Regions from separate parts of the Paenibacillus sp. T2-29 genome, predicted to be linked through region 3. Evidence: riboswitches for the same ligand, from Rfam matches in the RefSeq annotation. Region 3 holds a riboswitch; each other region holds the start of a gene.
What was found. A riboswitch is a leader RNA that binds a small molecule or an ion and turns the genes downstream of it on or off. The one in region 3 is predicted to bind thiamine pyrophosphate.
Positions count from the first base shown of each region.

Region 1 (8,278 bases), on a different contig from region 3:
CTTCCAGCTTCCGTCAAAGCCTCATGCATGTCTTTGACGACTTTCAGCAATTCGTCCAATTCGCCCTCCATTGTGGTATCCAATGGATTCACTTGATGCTTGACGCCGGAACGCTGGATGACCTCAATCGCCTTGTCTACATATGGATAAGAGTCTTCGTTATTAGGAGTTTTAGGGATGACTTGAATACTGAGCAATGTGTTAGCCATGCGAATTTCACCTGTCCTTTTTTGTTTAAGTTATTAGGAAAATAAATTGGATTAAGGCGGGGAGATCGCTTCACGGTTCATTTGATCTTACGATCGCTGTTGCCGCGGGATTCTTTGAATTAAATTTAAAAGGTAAGAATCCCCCTGAGCATATGCTTCCGAAGCTAGCTTTCCTAAAGAAAGCTTTCAGGCGAACACCTCGCTTCTCCAGATTCAAATGAATCGCTACGCTGCCAACCGCCTTATAAGCACCTTATTTTTAAAGCAGGGTTGTGTGGCATTTTTACACACAAGCGCACCTGCTTTTGCGCTTAGATACTATGAGACTAAAGAATAAACCAAGTGGAGCGAGAGCGAAGCGGACGGAATGGTGCTGTACAAGCGAAGCGGTCGCTTTTGTCCCCGGATTTTTACCCTGCTGATGCTTTAATCCGGAAATCCGGGGGCGGTGGCGATGGAAAGCATCATCCGTCCGCGTAGTGGCACAAAGGCTACTTCAAGCTCTATTTACAAGATCAACGCTTGGGCAAGAAGTCGTTTGTAAAGGCTTTATCGACTTCCAAAGGTTTGCTGAGCAGCTTGCGTTCATACATCCAGTCCGAGTAGTTTTTCCATATCTCCGCTTTTTGTACGCCCCATTGCGGGGCATCGTCCTGATAACGCGGACTTAGCCATTTTTGACTAGCGAGTACCAGTTTTTTGTCCAGCTCCGGCACAGCTTTACTTAAGATATCTGCCGCTTCTTCTGGATGGGCGATAGTGTATTCATAGCCTTGCGCGGTAGCGTCCATGAACGCCTTAACCAGCTCAGGATCATTTTTTATCGTCTGTTCATTGCTCACAATTACAGGTGTATAGTAATCGAGGTTTTTGGAATAATCTTTTACATATAGCATATCCAATGGCTCACCTCGAAGCTTGGCCTCAATCCCGGTCCATGCGTAGAAAATCCAGGCAAAGTCAATATCCCGCTTCACGGCTGTAAAATAGTCTGCATTACCCATATTGACGATCTTCACTTTGCTCACATCACCTTGGTCTGAATCCATGATGGATTTCATGACCGCTTCTTCTACAGGAGAACCCCAGCCGCCGTAGCTTTTACCCTCGAAATCTTTCGGGCTTTTAATTCCGCGGTCTACCGGGGCTGCGAAGCCAGAGGTGTTATGCTGAATCACCGCAGCGATGGATACGAGCGGCACGCCTTGGATGCGAGCCTGAGTGACGCCTTCTTGATAGCTGATACCAAAAGGTGCAGCATTCGAAGCAACCATTTGGTCGGCTCCGCCTGAGCCTGGTTGAACAATTTGGACATTCAAGCCTGCTTTTTCGTAAAATCCTTTGTCCTTGGCGACATAGAGTCCTGTGTGATTCGTATTGGGTGTCCAGTCGAGCACGACTTTAACATCTTTGAGCCCCTTTGCCGAGGTAGACGTTGAAGTGTCGGCAGCAGGAGCCTCCTTTTGAGATGTAGGGGGATTGCCGCCGCAAGCGGTCAGAGTCAGAGCCATGAGCCAAAGACTGATTAGACCCAGGCTTAACATTTTCATGCGCTTCATCGTTGTGTTCTCTCCTTTTTAATTACCCGTTGTCCGTCCAATCAGACAGCTTATGTTCCCCATTTTCACAAAAATAACATCTGCCGGAATGCAATCTTTCCAACAACTTCATCTTCAACAAAAAAAGCGTCCCGGGATTCCGGGACGCTTGCGCTTGTATATACCAAAGTAAGGGATGTCCTGTTTTAATAAAAGGCACATCTTGCTTAAGCATTCCTACGCTGGCATTACCCAGATCAGGTTGTAAGGGTCAGTGTCTTGGGACACACTCTCAGCCGGCCGATTCCAGCACCCCTGGCATTGTATGGTTTAATGGGTTCGTTTATTCGGGTTTACTACGACGATTATATGCCTTGAAGGCGGGTCTGTCCAGCCTTAAGGAAGCGCTCACGGTTCATTTGCCGAACGACAGGGTACACTTTTACTGTGAGCTTTGATCTGAAAATGAACATGAATCATTCAGATTTGTTCTGGTCATGTTATTTTCAGAACAGCTACACTGTATGTTTAGGAGAGCTGGTGCCAAGTGGCATAGACTCTATAGAATTCTAATTCGTAAAAAGGAGTTGTTGTACTGTGGGTAAAACGGATACATTGGATCGCAGTCAGCTAGAACAAGCCATTGTGAAGGCTTTGGATAACAACAAATTTTGCTCGTTAGGTACGGTAGAGGGCGGAAAACCGAAAGTGCGCTATATGGCCCTTTTTAACGATGGAATGAACATTCATCTGGCGACGGATCGCAAAACACATAAAGTGGAAGAGCTAAAGGACAATCCGAATGCTTATCTGCTGCTGGGTTATGAAGTGGGTGGTACGAAGGAAGTCTTGGAAGTGGAGGCTACCGCCCAGGTTACAGCTGATGAGGGGTTACGCAAACAAGTGTGGAATGATTCTCTGAAAAAGTGGTTTTCCGGACCTGATGATCCCGATTATGTCATTTTAGACGTCAATCCGACTCGTATTGAGTACGTTGGTCAACAAACGGAGCGCCAGGTGTGGACGAAATAGAAACAATATAACAGACAAGCCAGTAAATTTCCAACCTTTTCAGGAGATTTACTGGCTTTTTTTATGCGAAAAATAATTATTTTTTCATAAATATTTTAAGCAAATGACTACTCTTTTGTCTGGCGTTGGATTAAAATAGGAATGGTGGGTTCAAAGCTTACATATATGTGCAAAAGTATGTATATGAGGCATACACCTTAATAAGGAGGGGTATATTTTGTTATTTCGTAAAAATTGGTTTAAAGGGTTTACAGCAGCAGTTGTAGCTTGTAGCCTACTGGTGTTTTCAGCCGCTCCATCCTGGGCAGCTAGCGACTCTCGCGATAGCGCTACGGTGAATTTGCGGATCATGGAGACAACGGATATTCATGGGGCACTGATGAATTATGATTACTATTCGGACAAAGAAACCAACGAATATGGCTTGATTAGTACAGCAGGCTTGATCCAACAGGCTCGTAGTGAAACAAGAAACAGCATGCTGTTCGATAACGGTGATTTGCTGCAGGGCAATCCTTTAGGCGATTATATGGCTAAAAACAGAGTCTTCGAGAAAGAAGGCGGTGTCCATCCGGTTTACAAGATGATGAACTTGATGGGCTATGATGCGGCTACTGTGGGCAACCACGAATTTAACTTTGGCCTCGACTTTTTGGATAAATCGCTCAAGGGTGCTGATTTTCCTTACGTAAATGCGAACGTCTATGTTGATAATGAGGGTCAAGCTACTAAAAATTATTTTACCCCTTATCAGATTCTTGACAAAACAGTAACGGATGAGAAGGGCGAAGAGCATACACTCAGAGTGGGTGTCATCGGTCTAGTAACACCTCAAATTATGCAGTGGGATGAAGCTAATTTGAAGGATAAGGTCGTTACAAAGGATATCGTGGAAACAGCCAAAAAGTTTGTTCCACAAATGAAAACAGAAGGTGCTGACATTATTGTCGTGCTTGCACATACAGGCTATGAGGATGTGCCGCAAACGCCAATGATGGAGAATGCCGTTAAGTATTTGAGCCAGGTGGACGGAATTAACGCGATTCTGTTTGGGCATGCTCATAAATCTTTCCCTGGCCCTGATTTTAAAGATATGAAGGGCGTAGATTTGGATAAAGGAACTATTAATGGTGTACCAGCTGTAGAAGCTTCTTCGTGGGGCAAGGATCTGGGCATTATTGATCTGAGCCTGGAAAAGAAAAACCGTGAGTGGAATGTAATCAATTCTCAGTCTCAAGTGCGGCCAATTGTGAGCACCACAAACCATGCTTTGCAGTTTACTCCTGACACTAAACTGAAAGACGCGATTAAAGAAGAGCATCAAGGAACGCTGGATTATGTTCGTCAACCTGTCGGTACAACGACTGCACCGATTACCAGCTATTTTGCATTAGTGCAGGATGATCCGTCCATTCAAATTGTGACAAATGCACAGAAATGGTATGTTCAAAACCATCTTAAAGGAACAGAATACGAAAATCTCCCAGTATTATCGGCAGGCGCTCCATTCAAAGCCGGTGGTCGCAACGGTGCCGAGTATTATACCAACATTCCTGAAGGTACAATAGCGATTAAAAACGTGTCCGATCTGTACGTGTACCCGAACACGGTTCATGCCGTAGAAGTTACTGGTGCTGAAATTCAGGAGTGGCTGGAATGGTCTGCGGGTCAGTTCAACCGCATTGATCCTAGCAAAACAGAGGAACAATCGCTGATCAACAAGGATTTTCCAACCTACAATTTTGATGTGATTGACGGTGTGAATTACCAGATTGATGTAACTCAGCCTGCACGATATGATGCCAAGGGAACTATTATTGATTCTTCAGCCCATCGCATCAAGGATCTGCAATACAATGGGAAGGCTATTGATCCTGCACAGAAATTTATCGTTGCGACCAATAACTATCGTGCTTCCTCCTCCAAACTGGCCAACCCAGATGGCAAACGTATTGTGATGGCAGCACCAGATGAAAGTCGCCAAGTCGTTGTTGATTATATCCGTACGAACGGAACGATTAACCCGTCAGCGGACGGCAACTGGTCTATTGCTCCTTTTGGTCAGGCCAAGGTTACCTTTGAGTCCTCTCCTGATGCCAAAGATGTGCTGGCCGGAAATCAACAAATTTCATACTTGAGCAGCGCGGCAGACGGGTTTGCCAAATACAGCTTGAAAGCTGGCGCTAAGCCTAGTGCAGCAACGACGTCTGTGAAGGAAGCTGCGGCACCTGCGAAAGCAACCGCGAAGCCAGCTGTTAAAACGACTAAACCTGCAGCTGCAAAACCAGCTAAAACAACGAAACCAAAGGCGTCCAAGTAACTTGGAATTTTAGTTTCCACTCCATATCAGAATGAAGCAGTAAGTCTCTTTAAACAAGAGACTTGCTGCTTTTTTTGATATCAAATACAACAGTACCTGCGTTTATCATGAGTGCAAAAAAGGTTTTGTTTTTGTCGAATATGTACTTAAGTCCTAAGTTGTTGTTGAGAATAAGCTTATTTTTTGTAAAAACACGTAATTATATAGTGCTTTTGTTCTAATTATTTGTGATATAATGGTGAAAAAACCGGGAAATTGTTCCGAGGAGGACCATTATGACTTGCAGCAATTGCAGCATCATATTACCTATTAAGGATCAAGGATTGCTGAAAATTAGGCATTCTAGGGTGTCGCTTACTCCAGCATTAGAGGGCTTGGGCATGCTATCGGAACAAATGAAACAAGAACATTGGTGTGAGGGTAACATCGTGTTTCGCTATGACAGCCGTACACAGTTGGAACAGCTGGTTAACGGACTGGCTCGTCTGCCGCAGGAGTGCTTGAGCCGAATGCAAGTTGTGGTGACTGGCTTGCAACATGTTGAGGGATTTGAGGAATGGCTTTTATTTGGTCAATTGCAAGCTCGACTGCAACATCCGGATCTGGTGAGTATTATTAATAATCAAAACTTTACCAGCCATATGCAGCCTATTGTTGACTACAAGCTGAATATCATCGGCTTTGAGTTTTTGCTGCGTCCATCACAGCCAGATAAGTCTTTTCAGCCTTTCCGACTGTTTGAAGTCGCCCGTGAAGCTGGATTGCATGCTCATTTGGATCGCTCGGCTCGTATTTCCGCTATTGAAAAAAGTGCGACCTGCCTTCCGGCGGGGATTAAACGATTTATTAACTTTCTCCCTTCAACCATTTATAATCCGGCTTATTGCTTGAATCATACCTTTGAGACGATTAAACGGTTATCTATGAATACGGAGGATTTTGTGTTTGAGGTCGTAGAGACGGAAGAAATAGACGACCTGAATTTTTTGCATCAAATCTTTGAACAGTATCGTACACGGGGAGTTTCAGTGGCACTGGATGATGTAGGAGCAGGCTATTCTACGACAGAGCTTATGAATTGCCTCCAGCCCGATTATGTTAAAATTGACCGCAGTATAATTGATGGCTGTCATCATAACAGTGATCAGAAACGGCAAATTACTGGGATAGTGGAATCCGCTTTTCGTTTTGGAGGTCAGGTGTTGGCTGAAGGTGTAGAACAAAAGGAGGATTTTGAATTTTGTTGCGATGCAGGTGTGTCACTGGCCCAGGGTTATTTGTTTGGTAAGCCGGAGCCTACACCGCCTTCCAACTTTATACTGAGCAGAGTAGTATAATCTGAAATAGCGTATTCTATAAGAAAATCGACATAAATAACCCGATGATCTATGGTCACCGGGTTATTTAGTATTTTAGAACAATCACATCTTAATTATATTCTTTGCACTATTGAGGCGGTTCATGTATCCATCTAGTGTTATTGCGATTATAACGTGATAACGTATAAACCCAGCGGAGTGGTCGCGCTACCTGCAACCATGAAGCTAAGAGAATAGCTTGACTGGCCAGGAGGGACGGGGATGTCAGTCAGTCGGCATACCTTGGTATTATCTTGTAGCAAGGGGATACCATATACATGACCATCCACGCGTACAGACCCGGCGAACGCGCCTCCACGTGGATTGGCATAGATTCGTACGGTACGTACCTCACTACTGTGATTAACGATAGGAATGGTTGCGTTATATATCGTTCCGAATTGTCCGCGATTATCAAGCGCAGGCCCCAGCTCGCTGCGTTCCCCTGTAAACAGCAGATCTGCAGGAGTTTCGCCGTTCAGCTTCTTAGTGGCACATGCTCGGTAGTTGGCGCTTTGCCCTACTACATACTCCGGCATGCGCGCATTTGTTTCAGAAAAGGACCATACTCCCCGTGGGTGCGCCTGCGGCGGGGGTACAGGAGGGAGTGCATCCTTGTGAATCTCGCGCAGATCCGTCTGCGTATCTTTGCTGACTACGGTGCGAATCACATAGTCCAGCGTACCGTGGCCTTCGGCATATTCTACCGTGAGGTCATAGATGAATCCAGCCAGCGATCCTTCGGGTAGCTCAAATTCCTCCAGCAAGGCGGTGCCTCTGCCGAATTTGTGACGGTCTACTGGCTTCAGACGTTTCATCGTACCCGCCAAACAGCTTTTGGCAATAGACTGCCCAACATCAATAATCCAGTTGCCGTCCTCGGGTACAATCTCAAGGGCACGTTCAATATGACGTACTTGCAGGCGAGCCGTGCTTTTATTCTCTATGGTGATGCCCAGTTTAACAGGGCTGCCTATTTTGTTATAATGCCAGCCGAAAATCCGGTGCTTGACTGTCCGGGTTGTGGTGCGAACCACATCATGCCACAAAGTGGCTTGCTCGGTAGGTACCGTTACATGGGTAAGCGTCTCCGGGTTATCGCTAAGCATCAGACGGCGTGTTCCCCCCTCAGTGGCTGACTCCACATCCACATGGATGTTGGGTGGGATTACAGCTGATTCCACAATCAGATCCTTTGGCTCCTTGGGTCGAAGGTTCATATACATTCCTCCCTAAATTCAAGAATGGCACCGCTTTTGGTTCAAGTATATGGGCAGTTCATAAATATAGGTAACGCCAAGTCCATTTATACAACCTGTTTTTCAAAAATTAAATTAAAAATATATCGTAGGCTATAGCAGCTCTGCTTATGCGCCCGAGCAAGCTTACAAGTCCCTTATTTCTCTGCACCAACGATTCGCATACAGGTATTGCGTGTATGTTAAGAGCATAAGCTATTGGATGTACAGAGAAGATACAGGAGGGAAACATGCCTAAAAAAATATGGTGGAAGGAAGCTGTTGTTTATCAGATATACCCGATCAGTTTTCAGGATTCTGACGGAGACGGAAAAGGGGACCTGCGCGGCATTTTGTCTCGGCTTGATTATCTGTCTGAGCTAGGGATTGATGTGATCTGGATTTGCCCGATATATAAGTCGCCCAATCACGATAATGGATATGACATTAGCGATTATTATGCCATTATGGATGAGTTTGGAACGATGGAGGATTTTGATGAGCTCCTTCATCAGGCGCATGAACGAGGCATCAAAATTATGATGGATTTGGTATTAAACCATACGTCGGATGAGCATCCGTG
Region 1 is NZ_JBREVE010000014.1:37,062-45,339, reverse strand. It holds gene ACU1JV_RS25565 (MTH1187 family thiamine-binding protein) at 1-209, opposite strand, end outside; gene ACU1JV_RS25560 (hypothetical protein) at 552-689, shown strand; gene ACU1JV_RS25555 (ABC transporter substrate-binding protein) at 725-1,768, opposite strand; TPP riboswitch at 1,965-2,074, opposite strand; gene ACU1JV_RS25550 (pyridoxamine 5'-phosphate oxidase family protein) at 2,345-2,779, shown strand; gene ACU1JV_RS25545 (bifunctional 2',3'-cyclic-nucleotide 2'-phosphodiesterase/3'-nucleotidase) at 2,997-5,099, shown strand; gene ACU1JV_RS25540 (EAL domain-containing protein) at 5,375-6,436, shown strand; gene ACU1JV_RS25535 (hypothetical protein) at 6,586-7,677, opposite strand; gene ACU1JV_RS25530 (glycoside hydrolase family 13 protein) at 7,947-8,278, shown strand, end outside.
Region 1: it holds a riboswitch for thiamine pyrophosphate, as region 3 does, so the genes downstream of both, ACU1JV_RS25555 (ABC transporter substrate-binding protein) here and tenA (thiaminase II) in region 3, are expected to answer to the same signal.

Region 2 (8,278 bases), on a different contig from region 3:
TGCTATATGGACAGGGAAACATTTTCAAGTGACTCTGATGAGTATTAATGTTGGCGATGATATCGGTTTAGAAGCTCATCCAACAACTGATCAATTCATACGTATTGAAGAAGGTCAGGCACTTGTTCAAATGGGGGATAGGAAAGACAAATTAGATTATCAAGTGATGGCCTATGATGACTATGCAATTATGATACCTGCTGGAAAATGGCACAATGTAATTAATACAGGAAATACGCCCCTTAAGATATACGTTATCTATGCACCGCCTGAGCATCCATTTGGTACAGTTCATGAAACAAAAGAAATTGCCATGTCTGCTGAAAGATAGCCAATTATAAATTAATTTTATTTCATCCCGGTCAAGAACCCAGACCGGGATGATTACATTTTCTCATTTTATTATTCCTCCGATACTCATGAGAACTGTCTACATAGAGTTCCTTTTTATTAATTGTTATTAGAACTTATCAATTATTTAGGCATTCATTGCTAGGGAATTGTAAGCTTCTGTATACTAGAAGCTTAGATTACCAAAGCAGCAAGTAACTCCTTACGTACATACCGAAGAGGAGCTTAAGTGCTACTACGATTAACTGTTTTTCTTTTTTTAGGCCAATCCATCTGAAAACCTTAAAATTCGCTGTTTTCAATATTCCGATAAGGGTGCCGGATGTGCTACAATAAAGCTTTGAAAGAAACGATAGCTATATGAAATAAGAACACTCGGCAATGCCGATGAGACAATAAGGAGCCAAAAACAGCTTATGAGTTTATTGACTGTAGAAAATGTATCCCACAACTTTGGGGACCGTGCGTTATTTAAAAATGTTTCCTTTCGATTACTTGCGGGGGAACGTGTAGGATTGGTAGGAGCAAACGGTGTTGGTAAATCGACACTCATGAACATTCTGACTGGAAAATTGCTTAAAGATGAAGGCAAAGTGGAATGGACTCCACGTGTACGTTATGGCTATCTGGATCAGCACACCAAGCTAACGCCAGGTAAAACAGTACGTGATGTATTAAAAGACGCGTTTCTTCCTTTGTTGGAACTGGAAAAGGAAATGATGCAGATTACGGATAAAATGGGAGAGGCTTCTCCCGAAGAGTTGGAAGTACTGCTGGAACAGATGGGAGAAATTCAAGAGCAACTGGATATGGGGGATTTTTACCTCATTGATGTGAAGGTTGAAGAAATGGCGAATGGATTAGGTCTCTCTGCCATCGGACTGGATCGGGATGTAGCAGCCCTTAGTGGTGGGCAACGGACAAAGGTGCTGCTTGCGAAGTTGCTGTTGGAAAAGCCAAATGTATTGCTGCTGGATGAGCCTACCAACTATTTGGATGTGGAGCATATTGAGTGGCTTACGCGATATTTGAAGGATTATCCTTATGCTTTTATCCTAATTTCACATGATACTGAATTTATGAACCAAGTCGTTAATGTAATCTACCATCTTGAATTTGCTAAGATGACCCGTTATTCAGCTAACTATGAAAAGTTTCTTGAGATGGCGGATCTGAACAAAGCCCAGCATATTGATGCATATGAGAAGCAGCAGGAATATATTAAGAAACAGGAAGATTTTATTCAGCGCAATAAAGCGCGCGCATCTACATCAGGTCGTGCAAAAAGCCGTGAAAAGCAGCTTGATCGGATCGAACGTATTGATAAGCCAGAAGAAGCCGCAAAGCCAACCTTTCAGTTCAAAGAAGCCCGTGCAAGCGGGAAAACAGTTTTTGAGGGTATTGACTTTGAAATTGGCTATACTCATGCCCTTTTGCCTAAAATGTCCATGACGATCGAACGTGGTGAAAAGATCGCAATTGTTGGCTGCAATGGTGTTGGTAAGTCTACGTTACTCAAAACCATTCTGGGGAAAATACCTCCGATCAGCGGAAAAACCTATCAAGGAGATTTTTTGCAGCCCGCTTATTTTGAGCAGGAAGTAAAGGCAGAGAAAATTACACCGATTGACGATGTATGGAATGAATTTCCACATTTGAATCAGCATGAAGTACGAGCGCATTTGGCGCGTTGTGGTTTGAAGAATGAGCATATCACCCGGCCTTTGTCTGCGCTTAGTGGTGGAGAACAGGCTAAAGTCCGCCTTTGTAAACTGTTAATGCGTGAGAGCAACTGGGTACTGTTTGATGAGCCTACCAACCACTTGGATGTCAAAGCAAAGGATGAACTCAAACGCGCTTTGAAGGAATACAAAGGGACCGTATTGCTTGTATCCCACGAACCGGACTTTTACGAGGATTGGGTAACCAAAACGTGGAATGTAGAAGAGTGGTCTAGTAAAGTTAACTAAAATCCAGTTCTGACAGATTTCACACAAGTTGGGGTTTGCAGAATTAGGAAAATATGCTAAGCTATCTTTAGCTGATACAATAAAATAGTCACACTAGGGGAGCCGCCCATGCGGCTGAGACGAAATAAATGGATTTCGGACCCTTTGTACCTGATCTGGGTTATGCCAGCGTAGGGAAGTGAGTACTGTACAAACAAGGTAGTAGCTCTTTACTTTTGTTTGCGCAGGGAACGATATACGTTTACGGATATAATAGTCCGTTTGATTTTGAACGTTTGTCAAGCCACTTCCTTTGGGAAGTGGCTTTTTGCGTTTCGTTCATCCTCATTTGTTCGAGCTTCCGTAGACGGATTTACATATGATCTCCTTTCATTATTGCTGGTACATGTGGCTGGCTCCGTATGATATTACCCAATAGGGAGCTGCAACAATATAGTTCAGCTTATACGATTATTTTATATTTTTTAGTCCAAGTGAGGTGAAAATGAGATCGAATTACACGTAATTACGATGGAAAGTGTCTCCTGTGTGGATGTACCCAAAGTGGCTGCCGCTATTTGTCCTTATATTCATTATGTACACGCGCGTTCGAAACAGAAGGGTGCCTCTGCTTTGCTTTCTTTGACTCGTAGCATGATCAAGCAGGAAGTTCCTTTGCGGCAAATTGTAGTAAATGACCGCGTGGACGTAGCTTTACTTACCTCGGCAGGAGCTGTCCAGCTTCCAGCTAATGGGTTATCTGTGGTGGATGCGAAAAGTCTACTTTCAGAGGGTACACGCTGTGGAGTGTCTGTACATTCCTTGGAGGAGGTGCAGACCGCCGAGCAGGCTGGAGCAGACTATGTACTATTTGGTCATGTATATGAGACCCATTGTAAAGCCGGTCTTGTACCGCGGGGTATAGCACAGCTTGAACGCATTTGCAGATTGTCGGACATTCCGGTGATAGCGCTGGGAGGCATACAACCCCATCATGTTCCAGAGCTTTATCATGCTGGAGCAAGCGGAATTGCGGTGATGTCTGGTATATGGGAAGCAAAGTCACCCGTTGCAGCAGCGATGGAATATAGGCGAATGGTAGATCTTGTAGTTCACAACCTGTAGCAAGAAAACGAGATGAAGGGAAAGCAGAATGCTTACTGGAGAGGAGACGCGGAACATATGTTAAAGACACATACAGAGAAAAAAGCGATAGGACAAGCTGAATGCTTGGTCATAGGCGGAGGTGTGATCGGCAGTTCCATTGCTTATCATGTGGCTAAGGAGGGACGCATTACGATCATGCTGGAACGATGGATCCCTGGTGAGGGAGCATCAGGAGCAGCGGTGGGAATGCTGGCAGCGGAAAGTGAAGAGTTTGCAGACCTTGAGCTGGCACGATTTGCCCGTACAAGTCGAGATGCATTCCCTGACCTTGTCTGTGATTTGGAACGTTTATCGGGTATTTCAGTGGACTTTCGTACAGGAGGATTTGTGACCCCATTTCGTTCGGAAGCAGAGGGCCAAAAACGCTGGAATGCTGCGAATATGCGAGAGGATGATCGTCCCATTTGGTGGGATGCCAAGGAGTTGGCCCGACGGATTCCGGGCTTGGCAGATCAAGTAATTGGGGCTATCTACCGATCAAAGGAGACACAAGTGTCTCCTGTCCAGCTTTGCCGTGCTTATGCAGGGGCAGCTGCGGTGCTGGGAGCAACAATATGGTCTGGAACTCAAGCTGAGGAACTGGTCATACAGGATGGTCGAGTTTGCGGTGTGCGAACGGATAGTGGATTTTTTTCCTGTGATCAGGTCGTGATTGCCGCAGGCTTGGACAGCTTGAAATTGCTAGAACAAATTGGGTTTGATTATCCACTATACCCGGTCAAGGGCGAAGCGGTAGCAGTCTCCTTGAAGGATCATCCGTTGGATTATACCATTTATGCTGACGATATTTACCTCGTGCCTAAACAGAATAACGAGCTTTGGATTGGTGCCACGAGTCTTCCGTATCAATATGACAAAGAGGTGACCGTAGGAGGCTTAAAGGGGCTGTTAGCACGTGCATCTGCCTGGTTGCCGCGTGTACAGGAAGCTTCTTTTGTACGTGCATGGGCGGGCTTGCGTCCGCAGGCAACTGCGGAGCGTCCTTTCATTGGTCCTGTTCCTGGGCTAGAGGGCGTCTATGCTGCAGTCGGGCATTATCGCAACGGTGTCCTGCTTAGTGATGCGACTGGGCGAGCGATGGCAGCTATGCTTAAAGGGGCTGGTGCAGCTGGACTTGGAATAAGTAAATTTTCTTCTGAACTCCTCAAGGAGGAAAGCTTATGAAGCTGATCATTAACGGACAGAGTATGACCATTTCCAATCGAATCACTCGTGTGGATCAATTGCTGCATGAACTTGATTTAAAGGTGAAAACCGTAGTGGTAGAGCTGAATCGGCATATATTGACCCGTGAAGATCATCATGAAACGGTACTTAAGGATGGAGATTGCCTAGAAATCGTACATTTTGTAGGAGGCGGTTGATCATGTTAACCATTGGAAAAGCATCTTTTACCTCAAGGCTGTTGCTAGGAACAGGGAAATTTTCGGATCTGGATATCCAATCCCAAGCTGTAGAGGCTGCTGAGACGGAAATATTAACGTTCGCTGTGCGCAGACTGAATTTGGAGGAACGGGATAAGCAGCATTTTCTCGATACACTGGATTTGAGCCGGTATACACTTCTTCCCAACACAGCGGGGGCAACAACAGCAGAGGAGGCAATCCGTATTGCCAAGTTGGCAAAAGCCTCCGGCTTGTGCGATATGATTAAGGTAGAAGTCATTGGGGATAGCAAGACGCTGTTGCCTGATCCTTTTGAAACATTGAAAGCTAGTGAAAAGTTGCTAGAGGAAGGCTTTGTCGTGCTACCCTACATATCGGATGATGTGATACTAGCGAAGAGGTTGCAAGAGCTTGGAGTACATGCCGTAATGCCTGGAGCGTCGCCGATTGGTACAGGACATGGTTTGCTCAATCCGTTTTCGTTAGAGTTGATTATCGAGCAAGCGGAAGTTCCGGTCATTGTCGATGCTGGTATTCGCTCACCTGGTGACGCAGCAATGGCAATGCAGTTGGGAGCAGATGGTGTTCTGCTGAATACAGCTGTCTCAGGAGCGAAGAATCCTGTGAAAATGGCTGAGGCCATGAAGCTGGCTGTACGTGCAGGCAGATATGGATTTGAGGCGGGGATGATTCCTGTAAAACGTTATGCCTCAGCAAGCAGTCCGATAGAAGGCATGGTTCAGGGATGAGGATTACTAAAAAATCTGCTGCTGAACCACCACAAAGAGACCGTTATTCCAGACAGGAAAGGTTTGCACCCTTTGGGCCTGCAGGCCAACGCCGGCTTGCTTCCTCTCATGTACTAATCATAGGTGTTGGAGCGCTGGGCACTGGTATTGCAGAAACGTTAGTTCGTGGAGGCGTAGGTACGGTAAGCCTGGTAGACCGGGATTATGTGGAATGGAGCAATTTGCAGCGCCAGCAGCTTTTTCAGGAAAGTGATGCTGTGCAAAGGTGTCCCAAAGCAGTAGCTGCCCAGCGAAGATTAAAGGATATTAATTCGGAAACAATTGTACATGCACATGTCTTGGATGTTGGGATAGAAGAGCTGGAAGAGTTGATCCAGGGGGTAGATCTCATGATGGATGCAACCGATAATTTCGATACCCGGCTTCTTATGAACGACATGGCACTCAAGCATCGCATTCCTTGGATTTATGGAGGATGTGTGGGTAGCTACGGTGTAACTTACACTATTTTACCGGGTCAGACACCTTGTCTACACTGTCTGATGGGAACTGTACCGCTTGGAGGGGAGACCTGTGATACGGCCGGGATTATTCCGCAGGCAGTACAAATGGTCACCGCTAACCAGACTACGGAAGCTTTCAAGCTTCTTGGTGGATATCCCGAGAACTTGAGAGGAAAGTTGCTTTCGTTTGATTTGTGGAAAAATGAGTATGTAGCAATAGCAGTGGATCGTCTTAAAAAAGCGAATTGTCCTTCTTGCGGTAGCCAACCGACGTATCCCTATTTATCAGCTTCTTATCGGCAGAAGACAGATGTTTTGTGCGGTAGGGATACCGTTCAAATAAGACCTGCCAACCGAACACATCTGAATCTCGCAGAGATAGCAAATAGATTTACAGCATTGGGTGAGGGGAACGTAGAGTGGAATTCGTATCTGGTTTCCTTTAGTGTGGGCGAGCATCACTTAGTTGTTTTTGCAGATGGCAGAGCGCTGATCCATGGGACAAAGGACGTGGCAAAAGCAAGAAGTCTATATCATCGCTATTTGGGCTGAAAACCATAAACCATAAACCATAAAGCATAAAGCAGAAAACCATTCTTTGAGAATGATTTTCTGCTTTTTTGTTACACTAACACAAATATGTTTTAATGGCTTATAACAAACTTGTTCGTATCCAATATGTAATGCGATGTCCAAACCAGGTGGGTGAAAAGATGAGCCCGTTAATTGTACTTGTGGATGAAAATGAAGCGCCCGCTGTATTCGTTCATCCATTGGAGCAGGCAGGTTATCAGGTGGTTCATGTTCGTAATACGTCGGATGTAAGCCCTTATATAGCTCAAAATCCTGTGAGTTTGCTACTCCTGAACATTAAAGATGAACAGGCGGACACTCAAGGCTTGATTCGCATTTTGCAGCAGAACTATCCTCATGTTCCACTGCTTGTAATGATTTCATCAGATGAGGAAGCACTTATGGTTTACTGCTTTGAACAAGGAGCACATGATGTAATGGTAGTGCCCTTTTATCCTAGAGTTCTTCAGGCTAGAGTAGCTAATTTATTACGCATTTTTGGTGTTGAACGTGATGTGAAAAGAGCAATCGAGGCAGGGGATTTACATATAGACACTGCAAGCAGAATGGTGAGCAGAGGGGAGCGAAAGCTGGAATTAACTCCGAAAGAATTCGATCTTTTGCTACATCTGGCGATACATCTTAATCAAGTTTGTAGCAGGCAGCAAATTTTAAAGGATGTTTGGAAACATGATTATATCGCTGATACGAACGTAGTAGATGTGTACATCAGGCATTTAAGGGTTAAAGTAGATAGAGGGCAAAAGTTTAAAATGATTCGAACGGAACGAGGCATTGGCTATTCACTCAGAACGCCAACTGAAGCAAAATAGCATAAAGTTTAAATAAAAAAAAGCCGAGACTTTTCGTCCCGGCTTACCAATCTTAAATGAGTTTTACATTACAGCACGCGACGTGCTTTAATGTACGTTCTTTTCCAGTTTCCGGAGTTCAAATCAGAGATGGTCACCCCAGGTCCACCGTAAGTGTGTAGGATTTTACCCCCGCCCATATATACTGCTACGTGAGTAATATTGCGTCCTGTGGCACGGCTACCGCTTGAAAAGAACACTAAGTCACCTTTTTTCAAATTGGCCTTGGATACGGCATGTCCGACTTTAGACTGTTGAACAGAAGTACGCGGCAAATCGACTCCGTATTTCTTGAATATGTGCTTCATGAAAGAAGAACAGTCAAAATTGCGTGTGGTGCTTGTGGAAGCTCCAAACTTATAAGGAGTACCCATATATTTTTTGCCGTAGTTAATTACTTTTTGACCTACAGTAGTAGTAGCAGTAGCAGCTTGTGCTGTATTTGTTCCCTCAATGGCAAAAGTACCAAAGCCGATAGTGGCAGCGACTCCTGCGATAATTACCTTTTTTATGATTTTATGCATATTCATGTTGTAAGTACCTCCAAAAATTGATTTGTGCAATATTTTGCTGAGTTGATAACTAACTGACAGCGTTGAGTATAACAGTTTTGAAGCCGCCTAATAGTTGGAAAACTACTCTCAAGTGCTTGTGGAGCAAGGCTTACGTCGCGATTATTAAAAAACGATTAAAAATTACAATTTGTAAAAAATAAATTAATTCTAGTAC
Region 2 is NZ_JBREVE010000005.1:118,353-126,630, forward strand. It holds gene ACU1JV_RS15855 (cupin domain-containing protein) at 1-331, shown strand, start outside; gene ACU1JV_RS15860 (ABC-F family ATP-binding cassette domain-containing protein) at 768-2,321, shown strand; TPP riboswitch at 2,407-2,515, shown strand; gene ACU1JV_RS15865 (thiamine phosphate synthase) at 2,832-3,425, shown strand; gene thiO (glycine oxidase ThiO) at 3,483-4,631, shown strand; gene thiS (sulfur carrier protein ThiS) at 4,628-4,831, shown strand; gene ACU1JV_RS15880 (thiazole synthase) at 4,834-5,601, shown strand; gene ACU1JV_RS15885 (ThiF family adenylyltransferase) at 5,598-6,656, shown strand; gene ACU1JV_RS15890 (response regulator transcription factor) at 6,818-7,510, shown strand; gene ACU1JV_RS15895 (C40 family peptidase) at 7,579-8,079, opposite strand.
Region 2: it holds a riboswitch for thiamine pyrophosphate, as region 3 does, so the genes downstream of both, ACU1JV_RS15865 (thiamine phosphate synthase) here and tenA (thiaminase II) in region 3, are expected to answer to the same signal.

Region 3 (8,278 bases):
GCATATGTTCGGTTATACCTAACCCAACTACATCAGTTTCTTCAGATAGTTCTTTAATCAGATGAAGTAGTTGAGGTATTTGCATGGTTCCCGCAGGAGAAAGATTATAGGGAGCTTCAGGGTTGGCGAATAATAAAGAACGAAATGATTTTGGATCAAGTACATCTAAATCAAGGTGAATCGCCAGGTGCTTGATGCCGCTTTCTGTAATCCACTCTTTTATTGATTCGGTACTGATCGTTAACTCTTTGGTTCCAGCAGTTCGAATCCCTAATCTTTGAATTACTTCAGCATCTGTTTCTGTAGTGGTAACACCTAGTTTTTGAAATGTTTCTGAAAATGCTTTTGTCTCTTCTTCTGTAGGAGCCGCTAATCCAGCGATAAAGACATTTTCAGGCTTAAGAGGAACTTTCACATGTTTTGCAAACTCCTCATCTCCTTCTCCCAACAGATTCCCAAGCGGTAATGTATGTCCGTTATCATAGCCTACATATCTAACTAAATCACTGTGAGCATCAATCCAAATTAATCCTAATTCTCCGCCGTATCGTTCGTTTAAATAGGCAAATGGGGCTTGCTCGACTAAGCAGTCACCACCAAACATTACTATGCGATCTGGCTTATGAGCGTCAATGATATGTTGAGCAGCCTCTAATTGTTCAAGTAGCTGTTTTCTCCCATACATACCGTTCTCGTTGACAAGTGGAGTTCCATCATAAGCTTGAACTGGAACTTGAATAAGGGGTTGAGCATTGTCTGGGGCTAGCCAGGCCAGCAGTTCGGCGCCAAAAGAGTAGTTAGGATTGTTTCCTCCTTGCCACTGCGGCATTAACAGGCGTATTGTTTTAGTCATATTTTCTCTCCTTTACTTCAAATTACGGTTAGTATAAACTGAACGCAAATAAAAACGTAGTACGCACTAATTTGATAGGTACTACCCGAAAGGATAGTGTGAATATGAGTATGGCTGAATTTAAAGGTAAAGTTAAAAACATTCAAGATACACCTTTTGGTTATACAGTGTCAGTTATTGGTGGTAAATGGAAAATGGTTATTATTTATCTTCTGGCCGAAAACCAAGTGGTTCGCTTTAATGATATGAAAAGACAAATCGGAGCTATTACTTATAAAACATTGAGTTCACAGCTAAAAGAATTGGAAGCGGATGGTCTGGTGAATCGGAAAGAGTACCCCCAAGTTCCACCTAAAGTTGAGTACAGTCTTACAGAAAAAGCGGAAACACTATTGCCTGTTTTGGAAGGGTTATGTGAATGGGGAACCAAAAATCAATATAATTAAGTTTCGTTTTTTAATTGCTTTAGAATGTTATACGAATATTAGAAAAGACGATTGACATATATTTATAGTTAATCATGTATTCAACGAGCTCAAGTGCACTGGGGGTAGGAACGCTTAAAAATCAGTATCATTTGGGGGATGTGATATTTTGACTATGGCAATTATTTTATTTGTAGCGAATATTCTACTTATTCTTGTTTCAATCGTTGGTATTGTTCTGTTCATGGGGATATTGTACAGGGGGTACATTTTGCTAGGATTACTTATTGCTGAGAAAAAGAACACAAGAATTCAAGCTGTAAAAGATTAAATTTATGACAATACAGAGCCTCATCTCTACTTTATTAGTGTAAATGAGGCTCTTGCGTGAACTATTAAAGGCACTTTATAGTTTTGGAGACATCCCCGGATGGTTGATGCTTAGCACTACCTTTTTCTTTAGTTCCTCTGCAGCAGCTCGAATCTGTTTTGCCTGCGTCACAGCCGAAATCACCGCTACACCATCGGCACCCGCACTTACCACTTCCTCCACACGGTCTATCGTAATGCCACCGATCCCGACGATGGGCAGATCAATTCCCGCTTTGCGCATCTCATGCAAAATGGCTGGACCCTGCACCGCATGAGCATCATCCTTTGAGATGGTGGGATAGATGGGGCCGACGCCGAGGTAGTCCGCACCTTGCAGAATGGCTCGACGAGCTTCCTCAATCGTATGGGCGGAGACGCCAAGGATTCGGTTTCCGATCCGCGTACGCACAGAATCAGCCGATTCATCGTCCTGACCGATATGGACGCCGTCGGCATTGAGCTCAAGAGCCAGCTCCACATCGTCATTGACGATAAAGGGGATACCAGCGTGGTGGCACAGATCTTGTAGCTGACGCGCAAGTTTGAACATAGGCACCCCTGTTAACGCGCTACGGCCCTTTTCCCGGAACTGGATCATGGTTATGCCACCAGCAAGAGCCTCCTGCACGACCCGACTTGGTTCCGCAAGGCAATTCACGCTTCCAAGAACCAGATACATCTGTAAATGCCGGCGCATGATCTCAGGTAATATTCGGCCGCTCATTGGAGTATCTCCTGACGACGGCGGTAGGCCCAATGATTGGTTGGACCGTGTCCCTGGCCCAGATACAACGTATCCTCAATCGCCGCCTGAATGAAGGCTCTTCCATTCAAAATAGCTTCCGGTACAGACACACCTTTCCCTAATTCAGCGGTAATCGCTGCTGAGAACGTACATCCTGTTCCGTGTGTGTGGACAGTTCGCACCCGCTTGCCGCCCAGCTCGGTGAAGGCTGTTCCGTCAAAGAGCAGGTCAACAACTTGACCGCTGTTTTCGCTCTCCTCATCATGGCCACCTTTGATCACAACGAACTTGGGTCCTAGGCTGCTAATATGTCTCGCAGCTTCGCGGCGATCCTTCATCGTACGAATGCTTATCCCGGTTAAGGCTTCCGCTTCCGGGATATTTGGTGTGACGACCAAGGCCAAGGGGAGCAGGTCGTCGTTCAACGCCTGCACCGCTTCCGGTTGCAACAGCTTTGCGCCCCCTTTGGCAATCATTACAGGATCGACGACAACCTTTTCCCAGCCGAACTTTCGAATTTGCTCGGCCACAAGGCGGATGATGCCCGCGTCAAACAGCATGCCAGTCTTCAGGGCATCGACTCCAAGATCTGATCCTACAGCTTCGATTTGCTGCGCTGTTGCTTCCTGTGGCAACGGATATACACCGTGAACTCCCAAGGTATTTTGTACCGTAATGGCTGTAATAGCCGACATGCCGTATACGCCAAGCTCCTGAAAGGTTTTGAGATCGGCTTGAATTCCAGCTCCGCCGCCGCTGTCTGAACCGGCAATCGTCAGCGCTCTCGGTACATGCACGTCTCTCATCGCGCACCACCTGTTGTACTTGTTCCAGCTTCACGGATCGTGACATGCCCCTCCAGGGAACCAGTATGTAGTTTGGCAAGCTCGTCGAGAAAGGCTATCTGGAAGCTGCCTGGCCCCAGTTTTGCGGTATGTGCTGCGGCTCGGGAAGCTGCTGCACCGTAAAATGCCAAACCTGCTGTACCTGCGAGCAGCAGGTTGGGTTCAATTGCTGCAAACGCACCCAACACAGAGGTCAGCAGGCAGCCTGTTCCGGTTACCTTCGTAAGCAGCGCGTCTCCGCCACTAATCAATCGTACTTCGACCCCATCGGTGATGACGTCCTCTTTTCCAGTGATGACAACCATGGTATGGAGCGTTTGTGCAGCCCGAACTGCCAGATCGACATTACTGCTGTCAGCACTGTTGCCTGCATCTACCCCTTTAATCTCTCGGACTTCTCCGATTAGATGGGCGACTTCGGCTGCATTGCCTCGCACTAGTGAGATTTTTACTTCTTTTAGGATCCGCAGTGCTGACTCGGTTCTAAAGCTCGTCGCTCCCGCACCAACCGGATCCAGCAGAACTGGAACACCATGAGCATTCGCTGATTGTCCAGCAATGATCATGGCATCTACCAGCTCGCGGTTCAGCGTACCGATATTTAACACGACGGCGCCCGCTATTTTTGCCATATCTGCTACTTCCTCGGGTGCATAAGCCATCACCGGGGAAGCGCCCAGCGCATACAGGCCGTTGGCTGTAAAGTTGGTGACCACCACATTGGTTATATTATGAACGAGGGGGTTGCTATTTTGTACCTTTGTCAGGAGATCCGAATAACTTTGTTCCCATATACTCATCATGTTTATCCTCCCTCATCTCTACTGATTATTCCAAGACCGTAGCGCGCATCTGGACGGGCCATTGTTCCTGCTTATAAGCCATATCCCAGAACATATATTCCAGCTGGCAGCTTAGCATAAAATGCTCAATCATCCGCTCTTGCTCAGCAGCCGTGGCGACATTCGCCCAAGCATCCACACGCTCGCGATATTTGGATGTTACATCTTCAATCTGGTTTCCATAGAAACAAATCCACTCATAGAATGGATGAGACTCGTCCGGTCTTACCTCATCCATTAGCCTGCGTCCAATCTCAAGATATGTCCATGGACATGGCAGCAGCACGGCCATGATTTCTCCAAGACTACCTTCATGTGCGACTGTCAGCATATGGCGGATATAATGATGAGCGGACGGAGCGAGTGGATATCCCTGCATCTCTTCATAGGTGACACCTGCGATAGCACAAAAGTTTTGATGCGGATGAACCTCGCTGTTGAGAATAAAAGAGATCTGTTCGTTAAATACAGCCATATCCTCCCGGCTTGTGCTTTTGGAGATCGCGATGCCGTAAATCCGCATGTAGGCGTTCAAATATTCAAAGTCTTGTTTTACATAGTGAATCAGCTGCTCCTTTGTTAAATTTCCTTCAGCAATACCTCTCACAAAGGGATGCTCATAAATGGCTTGAAAAATGCCATCCGCCTGCCGACGAAGTTCTTGCGAAAAACTCATTTCCCCACCTCCAATAAAAATGGAGAACAAGAAGTCCCGTAAGATACAATTCTCGGAACAACGCCAAAAAGCCGCCCCGAAAACTGGAGCGGCTTCAACATAGGTTCAATGCGCAGAAAACGCTTGAAACCTTATATACGAAGGCTCCACTTTCCTACGCTAGTACGAACTAGATCAGGTTCAAAGGGTCCAAGTTCATTCTTGTCTCAGCCATAATGGCTCCCCTAGTGGACTTTCCTATTCTTTTGACTAATACTGTACATTCGTTCCTAGGTTATGTCAAACTGCTTTGATTCCAGTCAAGGATTAATGAGGGTGCTGGATTACACTTTCCACGGCTTTGACCCTTACATATTCCGGTTTCCACATCGCATCCCGAATGGCTTGTTCAATATCTGAAATGTGTGCCTGAGCTACCTGATCCTGAATTGCAGCCTTCGCTACCGCAACCGCAACCGCGAACGAAACATCACGTAATTTTTGGATATGGGGCAGCAGTGCACCGCCAAGTTCATTCGAATCTACGGCGTTGGCAACGGAATCAGCTGCTGCGGTAAACATGGAAGGGGTGATTCTTTTGGCCTTGACCACAATTGCGCCCAGACCTAGCCCCGGGAAGACAAAGGCATTATTCGCCTGTCCAATTTCAAACTTCGTACCGTTATAGGTGACGGGCTCAAAGGGACTTCCGGTAGCAATCAATGCTTTGCCATCAGTCCATCGTATCAAATCTTCGGGTACCGCTTCAGCAAGGTTGGTAGGATTAGACATGGGCATAATGATCGGTCGTTCCACATGCTTTGCCATTTCCTTGATAATCTCTTCAGAAAAGGCACCCGCTACACCGGAAGTTCCAATCAAGATTGTGGGTTTTACCTGACGGATGACCTCCAGCAACGGTATTTTATCATCTTCCGATCGGGCCCATGAGCTGATTTCTTCCTTTTTACGCACATATGGTTTCTGATAATCCAGTACATCTTCCATATCGTCTGTTAACAGTCCGCGATAATCAAAGGCCCAAAATGCCTTGAATGAATCTTCTTCAGGAAGCCCGTCCTCGATCATTGCACCCCGTATTTGGTCGGCGTTACCGATTCCTGCTGCCCCTGGACCAAAGACAAGTATTTTTTGTTCACGTAGCGGAGTTTTAGTGACACCTACCGCCGAAACAATCGCAGCTAATGTCACTGCTCCTGTGCCCTGGATATCATCATTGAAGGTGAGAATGTTTTGACCGTACTTCCCTATAATGTGTCGTGCGTTCACGCTACCCACATCCTCCCAATGCAAAAGCGCCTTCGGGAATTGTGTTAACGTTTTGCTGATAAAGGTATCAATAAATTGATTATAGGCTTCCCCGCGAACTCGTTTATGGCGGTTTCCGATGTACAGGGGATCATTCAGCAGCTTCTCGTTATTCGTGCCGACATCCAGTACAATGGGCAGCACCCGCCCGGGGTGAATGCCTGCCGCAGCTGTATATACAGCGAGTTTGCCAATAGCAATGTTAATTCCCCCGACACCCCAGTCACCAATCCCCAAAATACTTTCCGAATCCGTCACGACGATCAGGTCAACATCCTCACTACTCAAACCGGTATTATAAAACGCCTGTCCAATACCGTTCGGATTATCTATCGATAAATATACGCCCCCAGGGCGGTTGTATTCATGGCTGTATTCTTGAATGGCGGTTCCTACAGTCGGTGTGTAGACTACGGGCAGCATTTCACTCAAATGGTCGGTTAGCAGTCGATAGTAGAGTACGATATTTCGATTGTGAAGGTCGTTAAGTGAGGCATTTTTACGCAGCATGGTGGGTTGTGCCAAGAATTGCTGATATGCCCGAACGCTCTGTTTCTCCAATGAAAGGACAGTGGGAGGAAGAATTCCTTCCAGGCCCAGTTCTTTGCGTTCTTCTTCTGTAAATGCCACTCCTTTGTTCAAAAGAGGGTTTGCTAGCACGTCCTTTCCTCGTAAGGGAGTAGATAATGACCCATCACGATTGACATGGAATGCTTCCATAAAAAGACCTTCTTTCCCTGTATTTTGATAATTATTCATGATGAAAGATGACATGTTATCCATAGTATGGACATGCAAATTGGTTTTATTCTTCTATTTATTTATGACAAAAAGACCATATATATATCTTCTTATTAATCTTATAGAACTAATTTCAGTTTCGGATTCATCTTGTAATTCGCACGTTTATAGTCCTAATGAATCAGGTCCAAATACTCTGTCTTTATCAAATATGAAAATAGATTTTTCTTCTCTTAAATGTTTATATATCAAGGGATGTGAGCTATTTTGTTAAGAAAATATGAAGTATTTGGACATTAATTTAATCTTGCTAAGCAAACATTTTTAATTCTTTTTCAACAAAATAGAATTATTCGGAGGAAAAGGAGAGGTTTGTGTGCAGGGACCTATAGCCATTTTTAGCGATAACAACAGGGCTATTGATTATCCCAATGTGATTTGTTTTTACCAATATATACAGTGCGAGGACACGGAGACCGCTTCAGTCTACGAGGATGCATGTTGCTGCCTGATTGATTATAGGGAGCCGGGGCAAGCCGTGCGGAAAGCTAATCAGATCCGTAGCCAATTTCCGCAAATGCCATTGCTATTGGTGACGGATGTAACCTTTCCGTTCAGTGATCAGCATATGGTGCAAATTATCGGAGTAGGCCGATTGCGTCTGCTATTTTGGCAAGCCAATGATACCGAAGAAATCATTTCTGAAATACAAAGCTTGCTCTATCCCGAGTATTCGACCAAAAGCCAACATGTTGCATTCATCTTATCTGTATATAACGAAGAGAAACGTTTTGTTCATGTCAAAACCTTTGCTGAGCGACTGCAAACCTTTATCCGCAGCCATATTATAGAGGGTTCGATTTATCTCATTGATGATGGTAGTCACGATGGCACGAATGCCTTGATTAAAGCGCTGGAGGCGGCAACTGACTTGTCCGTAAACCGGATTAACCAGAACCTGAGTCCGCTGCTTCAAACAAGGGAATTGGGACGCAATACGCGCAAGGCAGGGACGTATCTCGAAGGAATGCGGACCATCGGTGCGGATTACTACGTATTTGTGGACGCGGACGATTCCTTTTTTATTGAGGACATTGCCAGAATGATTAATGTTGTTCAGCAGGGCTACTATGATGTTGTGATTGGAACCAAAGATATGACCGCCGAGAATCGCTCTTTATTGCGATCTATCGTCAGCTTTGGCAAAAGGGTCGTTTCTCGCCCCTTTTTACCAACAGGTGTGGTAGATTCCCAGACGGGTCTTAAAGTGATGAGTTCGGTTGCCGTGAAGCGGATGTTTCCACATTTGAAGGAACAACTCGGACTGGCGCTGGATCTGGAGATGATGTTTATTGCCAAGCGACTTCAGCTCCGTGTGCTGCAATTACCCGTCAAATGCATTGACCGAGATGGCTCGCACATTCATGTCTGGAAAGATTCCATTCGTTTTTTGCGCTCTATCATTGAGATT
Region 3 is NZ_JBREVE010000006.1:259,758-268,035, forward strand. It holds gene ACU1JV_RS18410 (arginase family protein) at 1-853, opposite strand, end outside; gene ACU1JV_RS18415 (winged helix-turn-helix transcriptional regulator) at 958-1,299, shown strand; gene thiE (thiamine phosphate synthase) at 1,685-2,374, opposite strand; gene thiD (bifunctional hydroxymethylpyrimidine kinase/phosphomethylpyrimidine kinase) at 2,371-3,201, opposite strand; gene thiM (hydroxyethylthiazole kinase) at 3,198-4,043, opposite strand; gene tenA (thiaminase II) at 4,069-4,758, opposite strand; TPP riboswitch at 4,893-4,994, opposite strand; gene ACU1JV_RS18440 (NAD-dependent malic enzyme) at 5,065-6,786, opposite strand; gene ACU1JV_RS18445 (glycosyltransferase) at 7,184-8,278, shown strand, end outside.

Region 4 (8,278 bases), on a different contig from region 3:
ACCGTTAAATGCAAAAACAATGAGTTAAATGCGACCGCAATTATAGTGTACAAGGTCGTTCTCTTGTCCAAAAATTTATATCCCACAATCAGCAGCAAGCCATTAATCACCAGATTGACGATCGAGGGAGACCACTGAAACAGGTAGTACAAGATGATCGTGACCCCTGTAACGCCCCCCTCGCCAAACTCATTCGGGATCACATACAGATTAACAGCCAGCGCGAAAAAAAACGCACCCAGAATAATAAATACGATATCTGCAATACTTTTTTTCATATATGCTCTAATCCTCTCTCTAACATTTCAACGGATGAATTGCCAGATGGATTGGCTGACTCTTCTTGCCAAAATACGCTGACAACCAGTTCATGGTATCTACTACCTAACATAAAGTCAATACAACTTTGACACTTTAATTCGCCACCAGACTGCCTTAGTCCAAGCTTAGAATTCCGCAAAATTCCGCTAATACAAGGTTATTCGACAAAAAAACACAATCCCGACTACTAAACTAAGAAAACGGGCCTCTAGCCCTTGTTTAGGCCCTAGGCACATTTTCCCCTAAAATGACCATCCTCCTAATACACATTTTGGACACATACGACCATCTTCCTGTTTTATGGCAAAAGCGTTTTACTTTGGATAAATGCGGGTATAATGATTGAAACCTTACCAAGCAACCTACACGGCATTACGACATCAAGTACATATAAATAGTCCTATACAGTTGTCCTAAGCAACTCAATCTGAATTTGACAATATGGAATTGGAGGAATGACCCACATGAATACAATGAACTTAACTGTCCACACCCTGATGCCCTTTCACCACCAATACCAACGTGCCAACGCGGTGAGTATGCAGAAGAAAGAAGATAGCTCGGAGAAGAAGCTCAGCTTTCAGGACATTTTGAATGAAAAAATGGGTAAAAAATAAAGCTCCGTTAATCCGGTGCATATCTCGCTTTACATAAGCTGAAAAGCCGTAGTTTTCTACATCGACTGTAGAGAACCACGGCTTTTTGCTATCTCACGCGTTTCTAAACCTAAACTCATACATTCATGGAAATAAACCTCTGACGAGCTTAACTGTACTATTTGTTGAGGCTTCCCAGTTGATTGACTTTTGTATCGCTACCGATTTATCGCTCCCCATCCCGATACTGCTCTGCCTTCTCACGCATCCCGGCGGCGACGGCTTCCTCGGTATTCAGTCCCTTATCTGCCGCATAGGCACGAATGTCCTGTGTGATACGCATACTGCAAAACTTAGGACCGCACATCGAGCAAAAGTGTGCTTCTTTGGCCCCCTCTGCCGGTAGCGTTTCATCATGGTAGGACAAGGCCCGCTCAGGGTCAAGCGAAAGATTGAACTGATCGCGCCAGCGGAATTCAAAACGCGCCTTGGACAAAGCATCGTCCCGCTGCTGTGCACGTGGATGACCCTTCGCCAGATCAGCAGCATGTGCAGCAATTTTGTAGGTAATAACTCCCTCGCGGACATCATCCTTGTTCGGCAGACCCAAGTGCTCCTTCGGCGTAACATAGCACAGCATGGACGTCCCGAACCAACCGATCATGGCCGCCCCGATAGCTGAGGTAATATGATCATATCCTGGTGCGATATCCGTCGTCAGCGGCCCTAAAGTATAAAAGGGAGCCTCCTTACAAATTTCCATTTGTAAATCCACATTCTCCTTGATTTTGTGCATAGGGACATGTCCCGGCCCTTCAATCATGACCTGGACATCATGCTTCCATGCGATTTGCGTTAGCTCGCCCAACGTCTCCAGCTCTGCAAATTGTGCTTCATCATTCGCATCATAGATACTACCCGGACGCAGACCATCCCCGAGAGAAAAGGCCACATCGTAGGTTTTCATAATTTCACAGATTTCTTCAAAATGCGTATATAAAAAGTTCTCCTGATGGTGCGCAAGGCACCAGGCTGCCATAATCGACCCGCCCCGGGATACAATTCCCGTCATTCTATTCGCCGTCATCGGTATATATCGCAGCAATACACCCGCATGAATTGTAAAATAGTCCACTCCTTGCTCCGCCTGCTCAATCAGTGTATCTCGATACAACTCCCACGTCAGCTTTTCTGCTTCGCCGTTCACCTTTTCCAGTGCCTGATATAGCGGCACCGTCCCAATCGGTACGGGTGAATTCCTAATAATCCATTCGCGTGTCGTATGGATATTACGACCTGTGGACAGGTCCATGACGGTGTCTGAGCCCCAGCGTACAGCCCAGGTCATCTTCTCCACTTCCTCCTCGATGGAGGACGTAACCGCGGAATTTCCAATGTTTGCATTGATCTTCACGTGAAAATGGCGCCCTATGACCATGGGCTCGCTTTCCGGGTGATTGATATTTGAAGGTAAAATGGCTCGTCCAGCCGCCAACTCCTGCCGCACAAACTCGGGCTCCACTCCTTCACGGATCGCCGCAAATTCCATTTCAGGCGTAATGATCCCTTGCCGCGCATAATGCATTTGCGTCACAGTGCGCCCTTGCGAAGCCCGAAGCGGACGGTTAGTCACGCCGGGAAATTCCACTGTTTCCCGTTTGGAGCCGGGTTTCAGTCCATTATCCTCCGGCTTGACGGCGCGGCCCGCGTAAGCCTCCACATCCCCCCGTTCCAGTGCCCAAGCTCGCCGTAATGGTGGCAAGCCCTGACGAATATCCACCTGATAGGCTTCATCTGTCATCGGACCGCTGGTATCGTACACACGCAGTGGCTCATGATACTCTATCCCCTGCGGCGTATGTGTGGGATGCAGCGCGATTTCACGCTCTGGCACGGCAATGTCCGGCCGAGAACCTTGAATATACACCTTGCGGCTCCCCGGGAAAGAATTAACCCTACTGGATTGCTCCGCACTTGTCTTCTCTACTGCTGTTGATTTCATTCCTGTTTCTTTTGTTCCTTCGGTTTCTGTCGGTTTCATGATCCATTCCTCCCGTATCGTTGAAATGACACACCGATCCGGAACCATTCCGAGGGTGGCGCTGATCTATGCAAAAAAGCCGGTTCCCTAGGGAACCGGCTAATCAAACGAGGCAGCTATCCAGATAGCACGCACATGGAATAAAACCCTATGCGTCACCGCAGACAGCAGCTGCGTATACATTTCAATGGCCGATTACTTCCCTACGCTGGTATGATCCAGATCAGGTGCAAAGGGTCCGGAATCTTGCCCGATTCCATCTCAGCCCGCATTACAGGCTCCCCCAGTAACTGTGATACTTTCTATTCACATGAATTGGCGGCTATAACAGACAACCCGCCATCTCTATCAGACTACTTTAAATTTATAGCTTTGGCAACCCTTGTATGATTTCCTTTTGTATTGATTACTGTTACGGGAGCATAAGCCCCATTTCCTTAGCTGCTTCGATCAAAACCGGAGCAAAATCATGCAGCGTCTCAGGTGCAAGTCGACTGACCGGGCCGGATACAGATAAAGCCGCCGCGACCTGTCCCTTTCGGTTCACAATAGGCGCGGCCACAGCCGCAGCTCCTGGCTCACGTTCTTCATAGCTAGTCGCATACCCCTTCTCACGAATGTCCTGCAGCTGGGCTTTATATACCTCAGGATCTACCGAGGGAGGCCATTCTTCACTGCTTAGCAGTACCTCCAGCTCCTGTGGCGGCATAAAGGCCGCCAGCACCTTGCTGGAGGCTCCCACAGCCAGCGGCATACGCGCTCCCACGGGAGCAACCCTGCGGATCGCCTGATTGCTCTGCACGGCTTGTATGCGAATACGCATGCTTCCATCCCGCAGGTACAAGCTGACCGTCTCCCCTAAGCGATCACGCAGTCCTTCCATTGCAGGCTGTAACAACACCGCCGGCTCATCGCTTTGGGACAGATGCGTCGACAGCTCCCATATGCGAAAACCAAGCCGATATTTTTCCGTTTCGGCATTCCGAACGACAAATCCCCGATCCTCTAGCGTAGTCAAAAGACGATGAACGGTGCTTTTATGTAGACCAATTTGGGAGGCAATCTCCGTTAGACCAAGATCAGATTCTGCGGTAAAACACAGCAGTATATCAAGTGCACGCTCTACAGCGCGGACGGTTAATTTACGGTCTTCCATCATGAACCGCTCCTCTTGTATCCATATTCGTTTCACACTATGAAACATGGTTACATAAATTATATAGAATAGTCGCGGCTACTGTAAACCGATGTTTTTGTGACAACCATATTACAGAACAAGAACAAACATCGACAATTCTTTGCATCATTTTTACTTTTCCGGTTCAGACGTTGACTTTGGATAATACCCATCATACGATAATAGGTATCTATACGGACATACCCTACTATTTTCAAGTGGAATTATACCTAAATTTTATGATTCGAAGATCAATTCTATATAAGGAGGCTCTTACATGATTTCGACATCCCAGCGCAACGCTCAGCTACAGACCGCTGTTCAGGAGCCGTCCACCCCACTCTTTAATCCCCGTATGCTGCGGTTCAAGCACGTTGTGATTGCTCTGCTGCTGTCGGTCGTATTTTTTCTGTTGTTTTGTTTTATTGCCTTGCATGCTTACATCGCCTGGGTGCTTACGAATCCCACCGTCGCGCCATTATACTCTAATCCGATGCAGGCCAAAGGTATGCCTTATGAGGAAGTCAGCTTCCCAGCCAAGGATGGTAGCCGCATGGTACAAGGCTGGTATATCCCGGCAGATCAATCGCGGAAAACCATTATTTTCAGTCATGGCTATGGAGCCAACCGTGAAGAAAGCTGGATTCCCATGTATGATCTGGCGCATTATGCCCATAGCTTGAACTTTAATGTGGTCATGTTCGATTACGGATTTGCGTCACAAAACAGCAAGGCCGTCGCAACCGGAGGCAAGGCAGAATCCCAACAGCTTCTTGGGGCCATCCAGCTTGCAAAACAACGCGGCTCGTCGGAAATTATTGTATGGGGCTTCTCTATGGGAGCAGGAACCGCTCTTCAGGCGGGTTTGCAAACCAAAGATGTGGACGCGATGATTTTGGACAGCACCTTCCTACTGGAACCGGATACGCTGTACCATAACATTCACAATCAAATTAATTTGCCGAGACATCCATCTTTGGAAATACTGGAGTTGCTGTTTCCAGTCTTGAACGGCACCAGTTTGCATCAGATTCCATATCAGGAGGTAAAAAAGGAGGACTATCCGTTTCCAATCATGTTTGTGCATGGTACACAGGATGAAAAGGCCCCTTACCCCATTGCGGAAAAGCTCGCTGCCAATCAGACCAACCCGCTTTCCAGTGTATGGATTGTCAAAAACGGGATACATGAGCTTATTTTCAGAGAGCACCCTCGTGAATATTTGCGGCGGGTATCGACGTTTTTAAGCAATGTGCAGGAGCTGGAGGACAAGAAAACCACGGCTGCTGCCCATAAACAAACGACTACGCAGTAAAGAATTATTTTCGAAATAAGCATTCATCGCCTTGAAGAAGCCTGCCTATGGACACTTAACCCGTGCCGTAGACAGGCTTCTTTTTTTATTTTCCACGATTAATTATTGTTCTGCACAACAGGTATAACCTGATGAAGGAAGTTCATAGACATATTCCCGATGAGACGGCGAATATACTGGGTACATATGCATCCAGGACAGATCTGCTAGATCTGCCGGATAGCCATAGTGGGATACGGGAGGTAAAAACGATGCTGAGTACTTATGGGTCTTTCCTGCCCTTACGTGTGCTGGAGGAAATCCGTCATTGGAAGCAGCAGGAAAGTTGGCATGTGGAAGTGATTAAATCCGCTACTGAAGGGCTAGAACCTGCTTATGTGCGGCTGCTGGATGATTGGCGAACCGTATTTGAACAAACGGAACGGGCCGCCATAGAGTTGCTTGAAGAGCAACGGAGCGCGCTTGATCCGGCAGAACAGGCATGGCAACATCAGGAGAAAAAAGCGTCGTCTGCCCCCCAAGCTCATACACACCAGCTGGATAAACCATCAGCACTTTCAAGGGGATCAGACGCATCAGCAACTGGAGAGAAAGCGTTGTCCGATTCAGGCTTGAATTCACAGCCTGCCTCTCAAGAATTAAATCGTCGACTGGACGATTTGCTGCAAACTGCGAACCGTCAATCACAAGAATATGTACGGCAGCTAGGTTTGCTGACCGAGCACAGTCATGCATTGCGTCAACAGCCAAAATCCGCCGGAGTTGTAATACACGCAGCACATGAAAGTCAATATTTCCTGATTTCGACAACTCCCTTTCAAGAGCCCGGCTCCATCGCACGAGCCGCTGGGTTGTATCATGTAGCGGCAGAGGGTGAGGATTACCCGGAGCAAGCGTTTCGAGAGAGGCATGCCAGCATGAGAGGAGAAGGTTCTGGGGCTACTAAAGGCGTCCAGTCCGGTCAGACGCAACCTTCAGCAGCGGAAAAATCCTTAATCGGTCGCCCGGTCCCTATTGGGGGACATCGGCTCCCTCCGCTTCCTTACCCTTATAATGCGCTTGAACCGTACATTGATGAAAAAACGATGCGTATTCACCATAACAAGCATCATTTGAGCTATGTGAATGATCTGAATAAAGCGGAAAAGAAACTGGAAGAAGCCCGAAAAACAGGTGATTTTGACCTCGTAAAGCATTGGGAACGTGAACTGGCATTTAACGGTGCAGGTCATTATCTGCATACTCTTTTTTGGACGATCATGAGCCCTCAAGGCGGTGGAAACCCAAGCGGACCGCTGGCTGAACAGATTAAAAAGGATTTTGGCAGCTACGATGCCTTCAAAAAGCAATTTAGTTCGGCAGCCGAAAAGGTCGAGGGCGGCGGCTGGGCTATCCTGGTATGGAGCCCGCGCGCCGGGCGGCTTGAAATTTTGCAGGCCGAAAAGCACCAGAACCTGACTCAATGGGAGTCTATTCCGCTGCTGGCGATCGATGTGTGGGAACACGCATATTACTTAAAGCATCAGGCCGAACGTAATAAATACATCGAAGATTGGTGGCATGTCGTCAACTGGCCTGAGGTGGAGGCGCGCTATGCTCAAGCCTCCAAGCTAAGATGGCAACCATTCTAAGCTAAAACAAACTACACCTGCAAATCGTACCGCTCTCTCAGCGCTGCCATCTGTTCTGCCAATCCTTCCGGTTGCACCAGCGAGCCATCGGCAGGCAAAATGGCAGCCCGGCTCTCAACTACACGGCGTAGCGATGCTGTATACGCCTCGACAGACGGCACACCAGCCAGCTCTGCCAGGCTGCCCATCGTTGCCGGATTCACCTGGGGATAATCCGGCTGCTGCACGCCTGTCGGCGTATCCCCGGCCGCCTCTCGATAAAACTGCTGCACCGCCTGTGCGCGCTCTGCTCCGCGGCCCTCAATCATCACAAAGGCCGTGATGATATACGCCTTGGCTTGACGCCGCTGCGCAATGCCACAAAACTTGCGCCCTCGGACGCTTACATCATAATCCCCGGGACAGAAGGACCCGATGATTTCTCCGGTCTGCGCCTCGACAGACCACGGGGCCAGCGCATCGGCAATCAGCCCTGCCATGAGCCGAAAATCCTCATGCAGGCTGATGGCCCGCTGCGGATTCGGCAGGATCAAGGACAGGTTCAGTACCCCCCTGTCCAGCATGACGGCTGCTCCGCCTGAAGGACGCACACATACCGACGTTCCTGAGCTGCGCACCCGCTCCATCGCCTGTGGGGCGTTGGGAAGCCTGCGGTCCCGGTGACCAATCACAAGCGCCCCCGGATGCCGCCATAAATGCAAAATGGGCGCAGCTCCTTTCCCTACTTGCCGACAAGCTAGCTCCTCCCAAGCCAGCGGAAACAATACGTCTTCCTGCGTAGTCGTCAGTGGCGCTTCCAACCATTGCAACGCAGGCAATGCTGTTGTTATTTCTGTTGAGCTATGTATATGATCCATACGTTATCCCCTATCTTAAAAATAACTGTTATCCATAGGCTAATCGTAACTTTCAAGCAGCTATGCTGCCATTTTTTTATTTCATTCTTCACAGCAACGATCTATTTTCTCTATTTCTGATGTTAACAAAAAAAGGCGGCTACGCCTATGCGTAGACCACCCTTTTTTTCATCCTATCACGCCGTGTTCAATCATTCCTTAATCAGGGACAAGAACTCTGCGCGTTGTGCTGCATTATCACGGAACGTGCCGCGCACTGCAGACGTTACCGTTTTGCTGCCAGGCTTTTTGACGCCTCTGGCACACATGCATAAGTGCTCGCCTTCCACGACCACCATAA
Region 4 is NZ_JBREVE010000012.1:133,670-141,947, reverse strand. It holds gene ACU1JV_RS24680 (YitT family protein) at 1-278, opposite strand, end outside; gene ACU1JV_RS24675 (hypothetical protein) at 786-938, shown strand; gene thiC (phosphomethylpyrimidine synthase ThiC) at 1,144-2,958, opposite strand; TPP riboswitch at 3,142-3,253, opposite strand; gene ACU1JV_RS24665 (IclR family transcriptional regulator) at 3,371-4,114, opposite strand; gene ACU1JV_RS24660 (alpha/beta hydrolase) at 4,413-5,450, shown strand; gene ACU1JV_RS24655 (Fe-Mn family superoxide dismutase) at 5,702-7,081, shown strand; gene ACU1JV_RS24650 (lipoate--protein ligase family protein) at 7,093-7,938, opposite strand; gene folE (GTP cyclohydrolase I FolE) at 8,130-8,278, opposite strand, start outside.
Region 4: it holds a riboswitch for thiamine pyrophosphate, as region 3 does, so the genes downstream of both, thiC (phosphomethylpyrimidine synthase ThiC) here and tenA (thiaminase II) in region 3, are expected to answer to the same signal.